3 regions of the Pseudomonas kitaguniensis genome follow, and region 2 is predicted to be linked to each of the others. Evidence: predicted binding sites of a transcription regulator. Region 2 holds the regulator's gene; each other region holds the start of a gene.

Region 1 (6,401 bases), on a different contig from region 2:
TCTGCGCGGCGGCTGAGCGCCAGGGATCAAAGGCGAGTGCACACAGGGTATTTGGGTGACGGGAGGCTTGCCAGATCAAATCAACAGCGGGCGGCCTGAAAGCCGACCCATCTGCCAAGCCGAACGCGGTGAAAGGTGGGAGCTGGGTTGCCTGCGATCGCATCACCTCGGTATGTCTGATGCACCGAGGTGCCTGCATCGCGAGCCAGCCCGCTCCCACAGGCGTGCGCGTTTGATCAAACTACAGCGCTTGTTCTACTTACGCAGCAGGCTTGAGTACAACCTTGGTCCAGCCGTCGTCACGTGCGTCGAAGTGCTTGTACGCATCAGGCCCCTCGGAGAGTTTAAGGCGGTGCGAAATGATCTGCGCAGGGTTGGCGCGCCCGTGATGGATAAGCTCAGCCAAGCGGCGGTTGTAGACTTTTACGTTCGCTTGCCCGGTTCGAATCTGCTGCCCCTTGAACCAGAACGCGCCGAAGTCGAAGGCCATTTTGCCTTCCTTCGCCAGCTCATTTTTTGCGCCTGGGTCTTGCGGTACGAACACGCCAACGACACCGATCCCGCCGGTGGCTTTGGTGGAAGCGACCAGGTTGTTCATGGTCAGGTGATTGGCTTCGTGGCCATGCCGATCACAGCATTGATAACCCACACATTCACAGCCGCGATCAGTGCCCTTGCCGTGCGTCAGATTCAATATCTGGTCCACCGCTTCTTTCTCAAGCGAGTTGATCGGCGTGGCGCCCATTTGAGCAGCCAACTTCAACCGGTCGGGATGATTGTCGACCACAAATACCTGCGAGGCACCTTTGATCATCGCCGCGTGGGCGGCCATCAAACCAACCGGGCCGGCGCCGTAAATGGCGATACTTTCACCCGGCAGCAGGCCCGCCAACTCGGTGGCGTGCCAACCCGTCGGGAAGATGTCCGACAGCATGACATAGTCGTCTTCACGCTCTTGCGCATCCTCGGGCAATACCAGGCAGTTGAAGTCGGCATAGGGCACGCGCAGCAGTTCTGCCTGCCCGCCCTGATACGACCCCATGTCGGCAAAGCCATACGCCGCACCGGCACTGCCCGGGTTTGCGGTCAGGCAAAAGCCGGTAAGGCCCTTCTCGCAGTTTTCGCAGAAGCCGCAACCGATGTTGAACGGCAGGCACACACGGTCACCGACTTTAACCCGGTCGACGCCTGCGCCGACTTCAATCACCTCCCCCAGGTTCTCGTGCCCGAACACGCGGCCGGTCTCGAACGAAGTACGCCCTTCATACATGTGCAGGTCAGAGCCGCAGATATTAGTCGCGGTGACTCGCACCAGAACGTCGGTAGGTTTTTCGATTTTGGCGTCGGGAACATTTTGCACACTGACGTCACGAGGGCCGTTGTAAACGATGGCTTTCATTAAGTTCTCCCAGAACCAGGACGAAAAGGACATTTTTGTCAGTACCTGTTTTATCTGTCCGGGAGAGCACGGCGTATGTTCAACAAATCCACTTCAAGCCTGACGAGCGGTTGGGATTTTACTCACCTGAAAAAGTTTGAATTATTCGCCCCTTTATCCCTAGCGATTTTAAATCGCCGGGAGATCAAGTGCGTTAAATCGAACTGTCTGAACTGACGCGGGGCTCGCTGTCAAGGTGGCCAGGGCCAGGCATAAGCGCCGCCAAATACTCGCCAAAACCGCCTCGGCATTTATAGTCGCGGCGCGCACTGGTGATCACCGGGTTGGTGGCGGTCCAGACAATGCGCGCACCAATTCTTTCCAGGTCAGCCACCAGGCGCACGTCCTCGTGTGCAACCAAATGCTGAAAGCCCCCGGCGTTACGGTAGGCCGCAGCGCTCAGGCCGAGGTTGGCGCCATGGATGTGGCGATGGTTCTCGGTAAACTGGTACAACGCCATATAGGTTGAGCGCACGGCGTCACCATGCTCGCTCCAACTGTCTACCTCGACGGTTCCACAGACCGCATCCGCGCCAAACTCGATCTGGCGCACCAGCCAATCCGGCGGCACCTGCGTGTCCGCATCGGTGAACGCCAGCCACTCGGCGCCCGCTTCGAGTAACTGCTCTGCGCCAACCGCCCTGGCCTTGCCGACATTGCGAAAACACACGTCGAGCATCGCCACGGTCTTTGCCGAGACCAGCGCCGCCGTCGTGTCGGTGCAGTCATCCAATACCACCAGTACTTCAACGTGCCGGCCTTGCAGGGCCGGATGTTGAACGGCCCGCAGTACCGAAGCGAGACACTCACTGATGTGTTTTTCTTCGTTATGGGCAGGTATCACGATTCCTATCATTGCCGTTCCTTCTACGTGGCGACGTGTCTTGAGCTATCGACATTGCGCTTATGTAGAAGGTTTAAAGTATCTGGAGACGCGCATCCGAACGGTTGGACAGACAGCCGTGTAATGCTCGATTGCGTTGTATTACACGCGCACAACACGGCTTTAAACGTTACTTACAGCCCAGCCGGCTGGGTAACTGCCCCTGTTTTGACTTCAGCGCAGCCTGCACCGCTTGCGGCAAGTTGCTCCAGAACGTGAGCCCCGAGCGCTCTTCGATTTGACTCACGGTCACCTGATAATTACAGAAGTTCGCGTTCTTCGCCGTCTCCTGCTCCATCACAAACGATGCATACAGACCTTGCTCCGGCGAGCTTCCGGCAACGATGATTTTCCAGTAACCACTGGGGATCGTGTGAACCTTGTTGGTACCCGGCAGCGTACCCACAAAATGCTCGTACAACGGCCCGGTGACGACATACACCTGGTCAATGCCTGCCGCCTTGCTGAGCGTGCGTTCCTGATCTTCAAGATGCGCCCAAGGCCCTTGGTTAAGGTCGGACTTTTGCGGGGTGATGTTCGACAGGTAGTTGAGGGTTTGCCAGTCCGCAACCCCCGCCATCGACGCGAGGTTGGCCTGATGGCCACGATCAACTTTGAGCGCGACGTTGGCGCCGTTGTAATCCACCGGGTCCAGCGTTTCACCGGCGGGTATGTCCGGGTCGGTCGCCCAGTCGCGCGAGCGACCGCTGGCCGGCGTGGTTTTGGTAATTTTGTACGCCACCCAGTTCGCAAACTTGGTGGAGCCGTTGTTGTTCAGCGTGTACGCCTGGCGGTTCAACGTCAGCGGGCTGCCGCCGGTAGGGCAGCCCACCGAACAGTTATCCAACTGCAACGCCGCGTGTGGCGTGGCCTGAGTCGCAACGGCGGCTTCGCGTGTTCTATCCGGTGTGGTACAGGCGGCAACCAGCGGGATCAACAGATACGCCAGATGTTTAAACTTCATACGTCCTTGCATGGTGTAGCTCCTTGGTGTGAATCAATGACAGCCATCAATGGCATGTCGGCTGCGGCGATTGCAGCGTGGGCCGACATAAACATTTAAACACGCAATTGTTACACGCGCTAAGTCGCGCGTAACGTTTGCGTGTCGATTGAACGGCGTCAGTAGCGAGCGATGACTGAGCTCAGTGGCGAGCCATGAACATTGGCTGACGCAAGACACATCCGCGCCACCCCGATCAGCAGACGGCGCCGACCCCAGCAGTGTTTGATTGCGCTCTCGCGCCTCCATCACTGGCATGATCGCCTTGATCGTCAATGTGCTGGAGGCGCCGCTGGAAACAAGAAACAACAGGAGCAGCGCACTACTTTTTTCATGCAATGGACAGCTTGTAGGGTTAGCCGATTAATTAGCCAGCGGTCGACGGGCGTCGGAAGACTATGAGCGGTAGAAATAGACACGCTCTATTACGCCCATAATTAAAGCATCCCAGCGGTGGGTCGATAATATGTTCAAGGATGAATACCCGCCCACCCCACGCTCTGGTACTTGATATGCTCCTACGAAAGCTCAACCTTGCGCCCCGTTCAGCTCTGTGCTTTGGCTTTTTCTGCCTGATAATCGTTGCAATGGGGTTACTTGCCTTGCGGCAAGCCGGGCTACTAAAAACAGCCGAAAAATACGTTGAAACTAACGTAGTGCCGAGCGTCAAGTTGTTGGGGCAACTGGACCGGGAATTCGTGAGTATCCGGGGCAACAACGCACGCGTGCGTAACCCGATAGAGCCTCAAGAGCGTAAAACCAAGGCACTCAGCGACATCCAGCAATCCCGGCAAATGATTGATCAATACCTGCAGTCATTGAAGGCGCTGATTGTCACTGCGCGCGGTCAAGAAGCATTTGAGCGTCTGCGTGAGGCTCAAAGCGAGTACACCAAGGCTCAGGAGCTGTACCTTGCCTCGGTGGCAGCGCAGCAATTGGAAACCGCAGTTTCCATTTCAAATGGCCAAATGAAAAATGCGGCCGATCAGGTTGAAGTTGCACTTAAAAACCTCATCGGCATAAACGAAGACAAGGCCAAAAAAGCCGGACAGGACGCTGACGATATTTATCAACAAACACTGATGATAGTTGGCGTTTTTATGCTGGTTTCGGTGACCGCCTCGTTAATATTGGCGTGGCTCTATACCCGCAGCCTGACAGTGCCCATTAACGAATCATTAGCGATCGCACAACGTATCGCCGCGAATGACTTGAGCAACGACGTTAAAGTTGAAGGCACCGACGAGGCGGCCCAACTGGTTAAAGCAATCGCAACGATGCAGTCAAACTTGCGTGATGCGCTGGCGCTGATTGGTGATTCATCGACCCAACTGGCCGCCACCTCCGAAGAAATGCATGCGGTGACTGAGGGGGCTTCGCGCACTATTCAGCGTCAAAACCATGAAATTGAAATGGCGGCCACCGCCGTCAATGAAATGAGTGCAGCCGTGGAAGAAGTCGCAGGCAATGCCGCGTCCACCTCCGACCTCACCTCGCTGTCCAGCACCGCTGCTATCGCGGGGCGTAATCAGGTGAACGAAACGGTTGCGGCGATCAACGTCATGGTCGCCAACGTTCAGTCAACCTCCGTGGAAGTGCAAGCCTTGGCGAGCATGGCGACCGACATCAGCAAGGTGCTGGATGTGATCCGCGGTATCGCCGAGCAGACCAATTTGCTCGCGTTGAACGCGGCGATTGAAGCGGCACGCGCAGGCGAAGCCGGCCGTGGTTTTGCGGTGGTCGCCGATGAGGTCAGAGCCCTCGCCCATCGCACGCAAAAATCCACGCAAGAAATTGAGCAAATGGTCGATTCGATTCAGGCCGGCACCGGCAATGCCGTGTCATCGATGAGTCAGACCAGTATCCAAGCCGCGCAAACGCTTGAAATGGCCAACGGCGCGGGTAAGGTCCTGTCCGAAATTACCGATTCCCTGAGCCAGATCAACGAACGAAATTTGATGATCGCAACCGCCGCAGAGGAACAGGCGCAGGTGGCGCGGGAGGTCGACCGCAACCTCGTGAGTATTCGCGACTTGTCCAGCGAGGCATCAGAAGGCTCGAACCAAACGGCGATAGCCACCGCTGAGCTGACGAAGCTGGCAACCGACCTTAGCCAATTGACCCAGCAGTTCAAACTCTAAGCCATCATTGCATGGGTGCTGCTAACGGCCACACCGGTTGGGGGGGGGTGAGCTGGCTGGCATTTTCGGCCACCAGCAAGCGCTCTTGCAGGCTCTGGCTGCCTGGCAAGTCTTCGGTGAACAGCGCGGGTGCCGACACCTTCCCGGCAGGGTTGTGCACCCCGCCGGCAGCCACACGGCCTAGCGTGTAATCAGGGTCTGGCTTGGCGAAGCACAAGTTCCGAAAGACGGGTCTTGACCCGGAAGCAGAATTCACGAATTTGAAATTGATAAGCCGGCAGCACCATATAGTTTATATCGGCACTTATTGAGTCTTTAATTTGCATGTATTTAGCAGTCTTGCTGGCAATGGCCTGGTACTGCGCTTCGTATTTGTCGTAAGACGCTCTGTTGTAAACCTTTAAAACATCCAGTTCTTTACGGCATTGCTCAGCGCTGTATTGGTTCGACTTTGTCTCTGATTCCGGCTCGGCGGTCTCAGGCGAGACAGCGGCTGGGCCTTCAGCACTGGCGTTGGCAGAGGCAGCCTCATAGCGCACAGGCGGCTTTGCGGGTGTTGGCTGTGCGGGTTGAGGGGGTGCTTGCTGAGCGACGGCAGGAGCGGGAGTGACTTTAGGCTTTTCTGGCGTTTTAGTAGCGCATCCAGAGACGGCAAGACCTACCAATACAACGATGCCACAAATTTTATTCATCGGTTTCACCAAAGCTAATTATGGTTGGCTGAGTCGGTACGTTCTGGGCAAAGGTAATAACTCGTTGATTGATCGAGTGTAAATTTTCTACCCGCCTCAAGGCGCTCAGCCTCTCTTCCCTGAGTGCGCAGATAAACGATAATAGTAAAAAAACAACGACATGACGAGTAAAAGCTCGTCAGCAACGCCACAAATTTAATCGGCCAATTATTGTGCGACCCCGCTGCGCACGCCCCCTGATCGG
Region 2 (6,401 bases):
CGGTTTGAACTGAATGGCCTGCGCGAGCTGCTCGAAGTACAGCTTGGCTCGCTGGCGTGGAACCAGTTGCAAGGCAGCAAACCGCAACAGGCTAACCTCTGGCGCCGCCTGCAACGTATCGGCCTGTCTGGCCCGTTGTCGCGTGACCTGCTGGCGCTGACCACCTCCATTGAAGAACCTCGCCAGGCTTGGCGCATGTTGCTGGCGCACTTGGCGCGCATGATCGTTACCCCGGAAATCGAGCCGTTGGAAGAGGGCGGTGTGATTGCCATGGTCGGCCCTGCCGGCATGGGCAAGACCACCACCCTGGCCAAGCTGGCGGCGCGTTATGTGCTTAAGTACGGCGCGCAGAATATCGCGCTGGTGAGCATGGACAGCTACCGCATTGGTGCCCAGGAACAGCTCAAAACCCTGGGCCGCATCCTCAATGTGACGGTCACCCATGTCGACCCGGGCCAGTCGCTGGCCAACGCGCTCGACCCGCTGCTGCGCAAGCGCGTGGTGTTGATCGATACCGCCGGCCTGCAAGCCAGTGACCCTGCGTTGCGCATGCAGCTTGAAAGCCTGGCCGGTCGCGGCATCAAGTCAAAAAATTACCTGGTGCTTGCAACCACCAGCCAGAAACAGGTTCTTACCGCTGCGTACCATAGTTACAAACGCTGCGGCCTGGCGGGCTGCATCCTCACCAAACTCGACGAAACGGCGAGCCTGGGTGAAGTGTTGAGCCTGGCCATCAGTCATGAGTTACCGGTTGCTTACCTGACCGACGGGCCGCGGATCCCGGATGATTTACATCTGCCGCGCCGTCATCAGTTGGTCAGCCGCGCAGTCAGCGTGCAAATGCAAGAAGAGCCTAGCGAGGAAGCGATGGCCGACATGTTCGCCGACCTCTACCACAACCCCGCAAAACGGGTTGGTTAAGGCAGGATGAACACCGTGAAATGTATCTACATCGATGGTCTGCAAGCGATTCACGCGGCCAAGCCATGTAGCCTGCGTCTAAGCAAGACAAGGTAAAGAAATAAAATGGGCAGCATGCATCCCGTACAGGTGATCGCGGTGACCGGCGGCAAAGGTGGCGTCGGAAAAACTAACGTGTCAGTGAATTTGTCCCTGGCCCTGGCAGAGCTTGGCCGTCGCGTCATGCTGCTGGATGCTGACCTGGGGCTGGCGAACGTCGACGTTCTGCTGGGGCTGACACCCAAACACACGCTTGCCGACGTGATCGAAGGCCGATGTGAGCTGCGCGATGTGCTGCTGCAAGGCCCCGGCGGGATTCGCATCGTGCCGGCCGCCTCCGGCACACAGAGCATGGTGCACCTGAGCCCGGCGCAGCATGCCGGCCTGATCCAGGCGTTCAGTGACATTGGCGACAACCTCGACGTGCTGGTGATCGACACCGCTGCCGGCATCGGCGAGTCCGTGGTCAGCTTCGTGCGGGCCGCCCAGGAAGTATTGCTGGTGGTGTGCGACGAACCGACGTCGATCACCGACGCCTACGCGCTGATCAAGCTGCTGAACCGTGACTACGGCATGAACCGCTTCCGCGTGCTGGCCAACATGGCCCAAAGCCCGCAGGAAGGGCGCAACCTGTTCGCCAAGTTGACCAAAGTCACGGATCGCTTCCTGGATGTCGCCTTACAATACGTCGGCGCAGTTCCCTATGACGAGTGTGTGCGCAAGGCTGTGCAAAAGCAGCGTGCAGTCTATGAAGCATTCCCTCGTTCGAAGTGCGCTTTGGCGTTCAAGGCGATTGCCCAGAAGGTCGATACCTGGCCGCTGCCCGCCAACCCGCGCGGGCATTTGGAGTTTTTCGTCGAGCGATTGGTGCATCACACGAGCGCAGGTCCGGTGCTATGACATCCAGCGGCTACAACCTTTACAAAAAGTCGGCACGTGACAGCCAGGGCGAGTTGATCGAGCGCTATGCGCCCTTGGTCAAACGCATTGCTTACCACTTGCTGGCACGCCTGCCTGCCAGCGTGCAGGTTGAAGACCTCATCCAGGCCGGCATGATCGGCCTGCTCGAAGTGTCGACCAAATACGACGCGAGCAAAGGCGCGAGTTTCGAGACGTACGCGGGTATTCGTATTCGCGGCGCGATGCTCGATGAAGTGCGTAAAGGGGATTGGGCGCCGCGTTCGGTACACCGCAATACACGCATGGTCAGTGACGCAATTCGCTCAATTGAAGCAAAAACCGGTCGTGACGCTAAAGATCATGAAGTTGCGGCCGAACTCCAATTGAGTCTCGATGATTATTACGGGATTCTGAACGATACCTTGGGCAGCCGCCTGTTCAGTTTCGACGACCTGTTGCAGGACGGCGAACACGAAGGGCTGCACGAGGACGGCGCGAGTGCTCATCTCGAACCGTCGCGCGACCTGGAAGATGAACGTTTTCAGGGTGCGTTGGCTGAAGCAATTGCCAATTTGCCGGAGCGTGAGCGGCTGGTGTTGGCGCTGTACTACGACGAAGAGCTGAACCTCAAGGAAATCGGTGAGGTCCTGGGGGTCAGCGAATCGCGTGTCAGCCAACTGCATAGCCAGTGCGCGGCCCGCTTGCGGGGGCGATTGGGAGAGTGGCGCGCGCGCTGACAGGCAGTGTGGGGACACTGCAGCGCAACCAGGCGAAAGGTGTAACGCCTTTCGCGGATTCGTTCCGTGGTGCCCCGGCAGTCCTTTTTGTGTAACGCCTGTTGATTGAAATGGCGCGTCCAGGTGCTGGGCGCGTTTAAGACTGCTTGGAGGTCGAATTGGACAAGAACATGAAAATCCTCATCGTTGATGACTTCTCAACGATGCGGCGGATCATAAAAAACCTGTTGCGTGACCTTGGGTTCACAAACACGGTCGAGGCGGATGACGGCATTACGGCGATTCCGATCCTCAACAGCGGGAGCATCGACTTTCTGGTAACCGACTGGAACATGCCAGGCATGACCGGTATCGACCTGCTGCGCCATGTGCGCGCGGACGAAAAACTGCGCAGCTTGCCTGTGTTGATGGTCACCGCCGAAGCCAAGCGTGAGCAGATCATTGAAGCCGCTCAAGCTGGGGTCAACGGTTACGTGGTTAAGCCATTCACTGCACTGGCCTTGAAAGAGAAGATTGAAAAAATCTTCGAACGAATCGGTCAGTGATGCTGCCACGGGGGAGCTATGGAGCATAAAGAAACGTCACTGGGCGACTTTGAGTCGACCCTGAAAAAGCATGCTCACCAGTTGGTCGACAGCCTTGAAAAAGGCCACTTCGGCGACGCGGTGCAGTTGATCCATGAGCTTAACCAGACCCGTGATCGCGGCCTGTACCAGGAAGTGGGCAAGCTCACGCGCGAGCTGCACAGTGCAATCGTCAATTTTCAAATTGACCCGCACATGCCCCAGGCTGAAGAAATATCACAAATTACCGATGCCACAGAACGCCTGTCCTACGTGGTCAGACTGACTGAGGCGGCGGCCAACCGCACCATGGACCTGGTTGAAAACGCCACGCCCCTGGTCAATGGCATGGCCACCGAAGCGCAAGCCCTCAGCGTTGACTGGGGCCGTTTCATGCGTCGGGAACTGGGTGCTGAAGAGTTTCGTGAATTGGCCCGCAGGGTCGACGGGTTTCTGACGCGCAGCGAACAGGAAAGCCGTACGGTTTCCAGCAACCTCAATGACATTCTGCTGGCCCAGGATTACCAGGACCTCACCGGTCAGGTGATCAAGCGTGTGACCCAATTGGTCACCGAGGTGGAAAGCAACTTGCTCAAATTGGTGCTTATGGCAGGCCAGGTTGATCGTTTCGCCGGCATCGAACATGACCGCGAATCGATCCTCTCGGAAAAAGATCCACAAAAACATCTCGCCAAGGGTGAAGGTCCGCAGATTCATGCCGATAAACGTGAAGACGTTATGTCAGGTCAAGATGATGTTGATGACCTGTTATCCAGTTTAGGCTTCTAAGGAGCACCCACATGAGCTTCGGCGCCGATGAAGAGATCCTTCAGGATTTCCTTGTAGAGGCCGGCGAAATTTTAGAGCAACTGTCCGAACAACTGGTCGAGCTGGAAAGCCGACCGGATGATGCGAACCTGCTCAATGCAATTTTTCGCGGTTTTCATACTGTAAAAGGGGGCGCCGGCTTCCTCCAGCTCCATGAGCTGGTGGAGTGCTGTCACATCGCCGAGAACGTTTTCGACATCCTGCGCAAGGGTGAGCGGCACGTCGACTCGGAACTGATGGACGTGATTCTCGAAGCATTGGATGCGGTCAACGGCATGTTCAGTGAAGTGCGCGAACGTGCGCCGATCACTGCGGCTACCCCGGAACTGCTGGCCGCCCTGGCGCGCCTGGCAGAGCCTGCCGACACCACGGCTGCGCCGGTGGTGCAAGCGCCAGAGCCTGTGGCTGAGCCTGAAGCAGACGTGACGGACAGCGAGTTCGAGCAACTGCTCAACTCCCTCAGCGCGGTCAAGGCTGAAGCTGAAGCGCCACAAGCGGCTACTGCGCCTGCCACTGCGTCTGCAGCGCCGACCAGCGAAGACATTACCGACGCTGAGTTCGAATCGCTGCTCGACCAGTTGCACGGCAAAGGCCAGTTCGCGGCCGACGCGGTGGCGCCACCTGCCGCCCAGTCGCAAGCGCCTGCTGCTGCTCCTGCCGCTGCCAGCAACGAGATTACCGACGACGAATTCGAAGCGTTGCTCGACCAACTGCATGGCAAAGGCACGTTTGCGGCCGAAGCCTTGCCGGAAGTCGCCGCCACGGCCACGGCACCCGCTGCCAGTGCAGCTGCCAGTGCGCAACCGGCGGGCGATGGGTTGATCTCTGATCACGAATTCGAAGCGTTGTTGGACCAGTTGCACGGTAAAGGCAAGTTCACTGAAGTGGCCCCGGCCGCAGCAGCGGCAGCCGGTGCAGCCACGGCAGCCGCTGCTGCACCGGTTGCCGCCAAAGCGGCGGCGCCGGTTGCGGCCAAGCCAGCTCCGGCACCTGCGGCTGCGGCTGCACCTGCACGCGCCGCAGCCGCGCCGGTTGCCGAAAAACCTGCCAGTGAAGCCGAAACCACGGTGCGCGTTGATACCGCGCGCCTGGACGACATCATGAACATGGTCGGCGAACTGGTGCTGGTGCGTAACCGCTTGGTGCGTTTGGGCCTGAACAGCGGCGACGAAGCCATGCAAAAGGCCGTGTCGAACCTCGACGTGGTGACGGCTGACTTGCAGACCGCGGTGATGAAAACGCGGATGCAGCCGATCAAGAAAGTCTTCGGCCGCTTCCCGCGATTGGTTCGCGACCTGGCACGCCAGCTCAAGAAAGAGATCAACCTGGAACTGGTGGGTGAAGAAACCGACCTCGACAAAAACCTTGTCGAGGCCCTGGCCGACCCGCTGGTCCACTTGGTGCGCAACGCCGTCGACCACGGCATCGAAACCCCGGAAGAACGCGAGGCTTCGGGCAAGTCGCGTGGCGGCAAGGTGATTCTGGCGGCTGAGCAAGAGGGCGACCATATTCTGCTGTCGATCACCGATGACGGCAAAGGCATGGACCCGGCGATCTTGCGCAATATCGCGGTCAAGCGTGGCGTGATGGACAAGGACGCCGCCGACCGCCTGACCGACACCGAATGCTACAACCTGATCTTCGCGCCGGGCTTCTCGACCAAAACCGAGATTTCCGACGTGTCTGGCCGTGGCGTCGGCATGGACGTGGTGAAAACCAAGATCAGCCAGCTCAACGGCTCGATCAATATCTACTCGACCAAGGGCCAGGGCTCGAAGATCGTCATCAAGGTGCCGTTGACCTTGGCGATCATGCCGACGCTGATGGTGATGCTGGGCAACCAGGCCTTCGCCTTCCCGTTGGTCAACGTCAACGAGATCTTCCACCTCGACCTGTCGCGCACCAACGTGGTGGACGGCCAGGAAGTCGTGATCGTGCGCGACAAGGCATTGCCACTGTTCTACCTCAAGCGCTGGCTGGTTGCATCGGCCAAGCATGAAGAGCAGCGTGAAGGCCATGTGGTGATTCTCTCGGTGGGCACTCAGCGGATCGGCTTTGTCGTCGATCAACTGGTGGGCCAGGAAGAGGTGGTCATCAAGCCTTTGGGCAAAATGCTGCAGGGAACACCGGGCATGTCGGGTGCGACCATTACCGGTGACGGTCGGATCGCGCTGATTCTTGATGTTCCGAGCATGCTCAAGCGTTACGCCGCTCGGCGTATTTGATTCTGGCGGGGCAGGGCGGTCTCGCCCGCCCCACCTAACGGAGTGTTTATGGCAGTCAAGGTCCTGGTGGTGGACGATTCGGGTTTCTTCCGCCGTCGCGTCTCGGAAATTCTCTCCGCCGATCCAACGATTCAGGTGGTCGGTACGGCCACAAACGGCAAAGAGGCGATTGATCAGGCCATTGCGTT
Region 3 (6,401 bases), on a different contig from region 2:
CGTCCTCGCCGATCATCGACGAGCCCCAGAAGTAATTGGTCTTGTCTTTTTGGTGCGAGAAACCGAGGGTCAGCGTGGTGTCGTCGCTCAAGTCGGCTTCTGTCACCGCATAGAACAGGCCGTGATCTTCGGTCACGTTATCGATAAAGCTGTTGGCGTCGCGGTAGGAGGTCACCACCCGGCCACGCAGTGTGCCGCTGTCGTTAAGCGGGCTGGAGGCATCGACCTCGCCACGGTAGTCGTCCCAACTGCCGGCGGCGCCGGTGAGGGTGACTTTCTGCTCGTCGAGTGGCCGCTTGCGGATCATGTTGATGGCGGCCGAAGGGTTGCCCGCACCCGTCACCAGGCCGGTGGCGCCGCGTACGACCTCGACGCGATCAAACATCGCCAGGTTCGGCTGTGCGCCGATTGTGGCGCCGCTGTAGCCGCTCGGAATGCCGTCATACATCAGGTTGTCGATGTCGAAACCGCGCGCCGTGTACGACTGCCGTCCTGGCCCGTTGGAAAAATTCAGGAATAAACCGGGCGTCGCTTTGACCACATCATTGATGCTGGTCATCGCCTGGTCATCCATGCGCTGACGCGTGATCACCGTGACCGATTGCGGGGTTTCACGCTGGGTCAGCGGGAGTTTGGTCGCAGTCGACATCGCGCCAGTGGTGTAGGACTCGGAGCCTTCAGTAATGCTGCCGAGTTGGCTGCTGGTGATCTCGGTGGCGCCCAGTTCCAGCGTGGCCGCTTTGGCGTTTTCCGGTGGGCTACTGATTTCTTCGGCGAAGGCCGGCGCCAGGCTGGCCATGCATATAGCCATCGCCAACAAATCGCGAGCGGGGCGGAAGGTACGTGGCGGGGTGGTGCAAATCGACATGACGGGGCTCTGTATTGATAATAATTATAAGAATCATTACCAACAAGTATGTCAGGATTTGTTACCGCGAAAAAGCCCGCCAAGCAAAACCGGCCTCAGATGTCGGGCCGCGGTGAGCGCCTTTATGGAGGGGCCGGTCAAGGTTTATCGGGATGTGTGATGAACCTCGCAGCGTTTTAGCGGTTACTGATGAAACCTGCGCCCCAGCGCATCCAGGCGCATCGCAATCGGCGGCAGCCGTTCACTGCTGCGCGCCAGTGTTTCCACGTCGTCCGCGGTGCTCTGCGCAACGCTTTGCACGGACTGCAAACGGCCCACGATCTCTTGGTTCGCCATTGATTGCTCGCGCGTAGTGGTCACAATCTGCCCGTTCAATTGATCGATATGCGCAATGTCGCTTCCCACCGCTTGCAGCATCTGAACCGCCAATTGGCTGTCTTGCACGCAGCGCTCCACGCCTTGCTGGCTGTCGTGCATGGCCTGTACTGCGTCGCGGCTGCCTTGCTGCAAACCCTCGATAATCTGTTTGATTTCCTGAGTGGACACCGCCGTGCGCTGGGCCAGGCTGCGCACCTCATCAGCCACCACGGCGAAGCCACGGCCTTGTTCACCGGCGCGCGCGGCTTCGATGGCGGCGTTGAGTGCGAGCAGGTTGGTTTGGTTGGCGATGCTGCTGATCACTTCGAGTACAGAGCCGATTTGCTCTGCCTGGATCGCCAAGCCCTGTACGGTTTGGTTAGTAACGTTGATGCGCGCCGCCAACTGGGTGATTTCTTGCTGCGCTCGGCCGACACTTTCCTGCCCGCGGATAATTTGCTTGCTGGCTTGGCCTGCGTGTTCCACCGCATGCTCGACGTGTACGGTGATGTGGCCCATCGCGTCTTCCATGCGCTGCATCGAATCGCTCATCTGAGTGATTTCCGCCAATTGATGCCGCGCGCCTTTTTCCAGGGTGCCGCTGGCGCTGGCGAGTTCCTGGCCGAGTTGGCCAAGGCCTTGGGAGTCGCGGGTAACGCCGTCGATCAGGTGGGTGATTTGTTGCAGGAAATGGTCGAAACGTTTGGCAAGGGACACATGCACCTTGCCTTCACCCTCGGCATTTTCGACGGTGAGTTGGGAGGTCACAGCGAGCATCTTCTCGAGCATCTCCTGGCTCTCGACGGCTTCGGCGTGGCTATGAATGGCGAGGTAGAGCAGGGCGACGCTCTCCATCACCACGTAGAACGCGTGGAGGAACACCATGCTCCAGCCGCCGTGATGTTCCATCACAAACACCGGGAAGCCTTGGTGTTGCAGGACGTGAAAAACCACGTGGTGCACGGCGATGGTCGCCGCAGCCACCAGTATCGGCAGCCAGTCGCGGTAAAACGTCAGCACCGCGAGCAACGCGAAAATCCCGAAGTGCGATTCGATCATGCCCCAGGATTGGTTGATGTGCAGGGCGGCCATCACCATCAAGCCGGCGCCGAGCAAGCAGCGCATCAAGCGAGTGCCGCTGAGCGCGCGGTACAGCGCCGTCAGCACCACGCTGGTGCCACCGCCGACGATCACGGCCTGGATCAATGTGTCGTGCCAGAACGCCAGCCCCAGTGAAAACCCGAACATCAGCCAGATCAACGCCAGCATGATGCGATCGGCCTTGCGGTAATGCGCCAAAAAACGCGTGTGGACAGGCATTCACTCATACTCCGTGTGGTCGAGCCATCAACAAAGCATGCGGCGTGCCACCATGGCCCGCAGGTGCTTCGATCGCACCAGCTTATCGGCCTGCCCGATGGCGACTTGAGCGTTGCCGCTGCAGGCTTTTACACGCGGTAATACGCCACGCGCTAGGCAAACACGATTTCATACGGTTCGCGTATGCGCTCCAGCAGCTCTTGGGCGAGCATCGGTGCCAGGCCGATGTGCGGGTCGCCGGCCAATTGGCTGGCGTACGCGTGGGTGGCGTGAAGTTTGCGCGCGACGCCCCAGCTGTCCAGGCGGATTTTGCGCGCGCGTTGCCAGGGGATCACCGCGCCTTCGCGCACCGGCCGGTGCCAGGCCCACACCGGTAATTCATACAGCCGCGCGCCCAGCAGGCTGCAGGCTTTGGCGCTGGCGCGGCCGACGGCCTCGTGGTCGGCTGTACCGTCGTTGCGCCAGGTGGTGAACACCACGTCACCGGTGTGCAGGTAGCGCGCAATAAATTGGCTCATCGGCTGCTCACAGGCGGCCAGCGCATCGTCGCGAAAACCGCCCCGAATCCACTTCAGGCTGTGCAACGGCATGCCCAAGCGGCGCAGCGCCTCGGCACTTTCTTGCGGGCGAATCACGCTCAGGCGGCTGGCAGGCCACGTGCGCGAACCCGGATGGCTGGCGCTGCCATCGGTCAGCGAAATCAACAGCAGCGGGTGTTCCAGGGTGCTGAGCACTTGCAGCAAACCCCCGCACGCCACCACTTCATCGCCCGGGTGGGGCGCAATGATCACTACGCGTGCGCCTGGCGGCACCAGGGTGGAAGGGGCAATGGTGGGGATTTGCGCCAACTGCGGCGCGCTGTTCCAGATTTGCGCGGGGGCGCGTCGACCATCGCTTTCGGCGGCAGGTTTCATGGGTGTCACATCCTTGTAGAGTGATGCGGGGCCGTGCTCCGTGTGCGGCACGACCCTCATTTGGTCACTGCAGGCTCCGCTGCGGTGATTAGCGGCAGTCCAACCATGGATTGCGCGCAAGGCCTGTACAGCATAGCCAAGGATTGGACACTCTTACATTTTGTAGCGCCGATTTTCAGGGCGCTGAGTCAGTCTCCTCAGGTAATCGCCAAAACCGCCTTGGGCGCGGCAGTCCAGGCGGGCGCTGATGATGACGTGCGGGGAGTGGCGCCAGGCGATGGTCGCGCCGCAACCCTCCAGGTTACGCACCCATTGCAATCGTTGCGGCTCTTAGGCATTCGGCCACCAGTGCTTCTTCGTTATGCACCGGGATCAAAATGCCGATCATCGCAAGCCCTCAAAAATTGCCACCGACGTGCCGTCACGGCTCCACAGGTCGAGCAGAAAATCACTTTCGTGATGCTGCACCACCGGCGGTATGCCCAACCGCTGTTGCAGCAAGGCATGCACCTGTTCGGCGGTTTGTGGGCAGCCCTCAATGGTCGGGCGCCAGTGGCAGGCGAGCAATTGCCCGTTGTCGGTCAGGGCGGCGAGGGCACGATCAATCAGACCGTGCAGGTCCTTGGCGTCGAGGTAATAACACAGCTCGCTCAACACGATCAGCTCGAACGAGCCCGCTGGCCATTGTTCGGGTAAACGACTTTGCTCAACCTGAGCGTGGCTAAACCCCGCCAGGCGGGTTTTCGCCAGGGCTACGGCGGCGCTGGCCGTGTCACAACACACGAGGCGGTCACAGCGCGGCGCCAATTGCGCACTCAGCTCGCCGTTCGCGCAACCGGGCTCGAATATAGACGCGTAATGTGGCCGGGTCAGCGCCGCCAGGGTCAGCGCGCGTTTACGCTGCTCATACCAGCGTTGGCGAAAGGCCCAAGGGTCATCATTACCGGCAAACAACTGGTCGAAATACGGCGTGGCCACGCTCATACAAACACCACTTCAAAGGGTTGCAGCAGGCGCTCCACCACATAGGGCGCGAGTACCGGCGGCAGGCCGATCTGCGGGTCGCCCTCCAACTGGCTGGCGAACGCGTGAATGGCATGGCGTTTACGCGCCACCGCCTCGGGTGCCAGCGGGATTTTACGCGCCCGGTGCCAGGGTACTTTGCTGTCTTCGGGGGTTGCCCAGTGCCAGGTCCATACCGGTAATTCGTAGACCGTGGCGCCCACCGACTCTGCGGCTTTTGCGCTCGCGCGGCCGACGGCTTCGTGGTCGCAGTGGCCGTCTTCACGCCACGTGGTAAACACCACGTCGTTGGGTTTGAGGTGGCGCTGGATAAACGCGACCAACTGCTCTTCGCGTGCCGCTACCTGGCTGTCGCTGAACCCTGCACGCAACCATTTCAAACTGTGCAGCGGCACACCGAGGCGGTGCAGGGCTTGCGCCGATTCCTGCGGGCGGACCACACTCAAGCGCTCCACCGGCCAATGTGTCGAGCCTGGGTGACTGGCGCTGCCGTCAGTCACCGAGATCAACTGAATTGGCCGGTCGAGCAGGGCCAAGCCTTGCAACAGGCCGCCACACCCGAGTACTTCATCGTCCGGGTGGGGCGCGATGATCACCGCGCGATGCCCCTCGGGCACCAACTGTTCAACGCTGACGTGCGGTAACTCGGCCATGTGCGCCGAGGCCTGCCATTGATGCAGTGGCGTGCCTTGGCCGACGATTGGATTGGGTTTCATAACTGCCACCTCCCTGCGCCGTCTTCGGCAACCTGCTCGCCCAAGGCGGCCAGGTCACGTTCGGCGTGGCTTTGGCGCACATACACCGGCAAGTCCGCCATCAGTTGAGCAAAATGCGGGTCTTTGCAATAAGGCCCGGCACCGACTGCGCGACCAACATGGCGCATTACCTGTTCAACACTGTCTTCGACGCACGCGCGGGCGCGCTGAGCCCATCGGCGAGCATCCGCCTGGGGCGCACGGTCAACCTGCGCTGCGCAGTCGCGCAACACACAGGCCGCGCTGTTCAGCACACTGTCGACCGCGCCCAAATGCGCGAGCGCATGGGGTTCGGGGCGCTTGGCGCACTGCTCACGCAGCACTTCTGCCAAGCGTTGCGCGGCGCCATACCAACACGCCGCAATGCCGATGCCGCCTTGCCAGAAGCCGGGGCGGGCGAGGTAATCACCCGGCCCGCCGACGGCAACACCTTTGGCGCCACTGAATACAACCTCGACGCTGCCGGTGGCCGCCATGCCCACGGCGCTCCAGCCATCATCTGTCACGCTCACGCCGGGCTGCTGCATATCGACCGCCACCAACTGCTGGCGGTCCTCCTCATCCCACGCGGTCAACAAGCCGTGACTGACCACCGCAGCACCGGAACACCAAGCCTTGCGACCGTCGATGATCATGCTGTGGCCGTTACGCCGCACACGCACTTTTGCGCTCGGCGGTTCGGCGGCCCACGTGCCCCACACGCTGCCCAGGGGCGGCAGGGGGCTGTCGAGTTCAGCCATGATCGCCAAGGCATCGGTGTGCCCTTCGAACAGCTTGCACAGGCGCAAGTCATGCGCTGCCACTTGCGCCAACACCCTGAAACGCTGCAGCGTTTGACCGCTGCCGGGTAACGGCAGCTGGTCCAGGCCTTCTTCCTGAAGGGCCTTCAGGGCATGACCCAGCGCTTGCGTGTCAGCATAGCCGGGTGTGCCTTGAAGGAATCCGTGCAAGGCCATTTCACACCTCGTCGCGCTGCAGTTCAAACAACAGCAGTGAGCGGCCGGTGACAGCGTACTCGTGCTCGAACTCGAAGCGTTCCTGGCCCAGCACGGCCGGGTCGTTGGTGTCGAGCATGCAGGTCCAGAACTCACCCTCGGGCACTGGCGGCAGGCGGAAATTGACCATGTCGTGGTGTGCGTTCACCACCAGCAACAAGGTGGCGTC

The links. The regulator FliA, encoded in region 2, starts transcription of late flagellar genes. The targets are predictions, from matches to a motif close to CTAAAGTTTNNNNNNNNNNNGCCGNTAA.
Region 1: the regulator FliA is predicted to act here: its motif matches at 3,762-3,789, upstream of ACOZK9_RS21520 (methyl-accepting chemotaxis protein).
Region 3: the regulator FliA is predicted to act here: its motif matches at 2,628-2,655, upstream of ACOZK9_RS08940 (methyl-accepting chemotaxis protein).

What each region holds. Positions count from the first base shown of each region.
Region 1 covers NZ_JBLZPT010000021.1:30,488-36,888, forward strand. The annotation lists gene ACOZK9_RS21505 (glutathione-independent formaldehyde dehydrogenase) at 260-1,399, opposite strand; gene ACOZK9_RS21510 (glycosyltransferase family 2 protein) at 1,593-2,294, opposite strand; gene ACOZK9_RS21515 (DNA/RNA non-specific endonuclease) at 2,452-3,297, opposite strand; gene ACOZK9_RS21520 (methyl-accepting chemotaxis protein) at 3,837-5,465, shown strand; gene ACOZK9_RS21525 (hypothetical protein) at 5,470-5,625, opposite strand; gene ACOZK9_RS21530 (hypothetical protein) at 5,657-6,157, opposite strand.
Region 2 covers NZ_JBLZPT010000027.1:57,200-63,600, forward strand. The annotation lists gene flhF (flagellar biosynthesis GTPase FlhF) at 1-921, shown strand, start outside; gene fleN (flagellar synthesis regulator FleN) at 1,027-1,860, shown strand; gene fliA (RNA polymerase sigma factor FliA) at 1,857-2,597, shown strand; gene ACOZK9_RS23900 (chemotaxis response regulator CheY) at 2,768-3,142, shown strand; gene ACOZK9_RS23905 (protein phosphatase CheZ) at 3,161-3,949, shown strand; gene ACOZK9_RS23910 (chemotaxis protein CheA) at 3,961-6,213, shown strand; gene ACOZK9_RS23915 (protein-glutamate methylesterase/protein-glutamine glutaminase) at 6,262-6,401, shown strand, end outside.
Region 3 covers NZ_JBLZPT010000005.1:27,196-33,596, forward strand. The annotation lists gene ACOZK9_RS08935 (TonB-dependent siderophore receptor) at 1-868, opposite strand, end outside; gene ACOZK9_RS08940 (methyl-accepting chemotaxis protein) at 1,052-2,545, opposite strand; gene ACOZK9_RS08945 (PIG-L deacetylase family protein) at 2,698-3,459, opposite strand; partial or broken gene ACOZK9_RS08950 (glycosyltransferase) at 3,613-3,777, opposite strand; gene ACOZK9_RS08955 (SAM-dependent methyltransferase) at 3,844-4,443, opposite strand; gene ACOZK9_RS08960 (PIG-L deacetylase family protein) at 4,440-5,198, opposite strand; gene ACOZK9_RS08965 (acyl-CoA dehydrogenase family protein) at 5,195-6,193, opposite strand; gene glgX (glycogen debranching protein GlgX) at 6,195-6,401, opposite strand, start outside.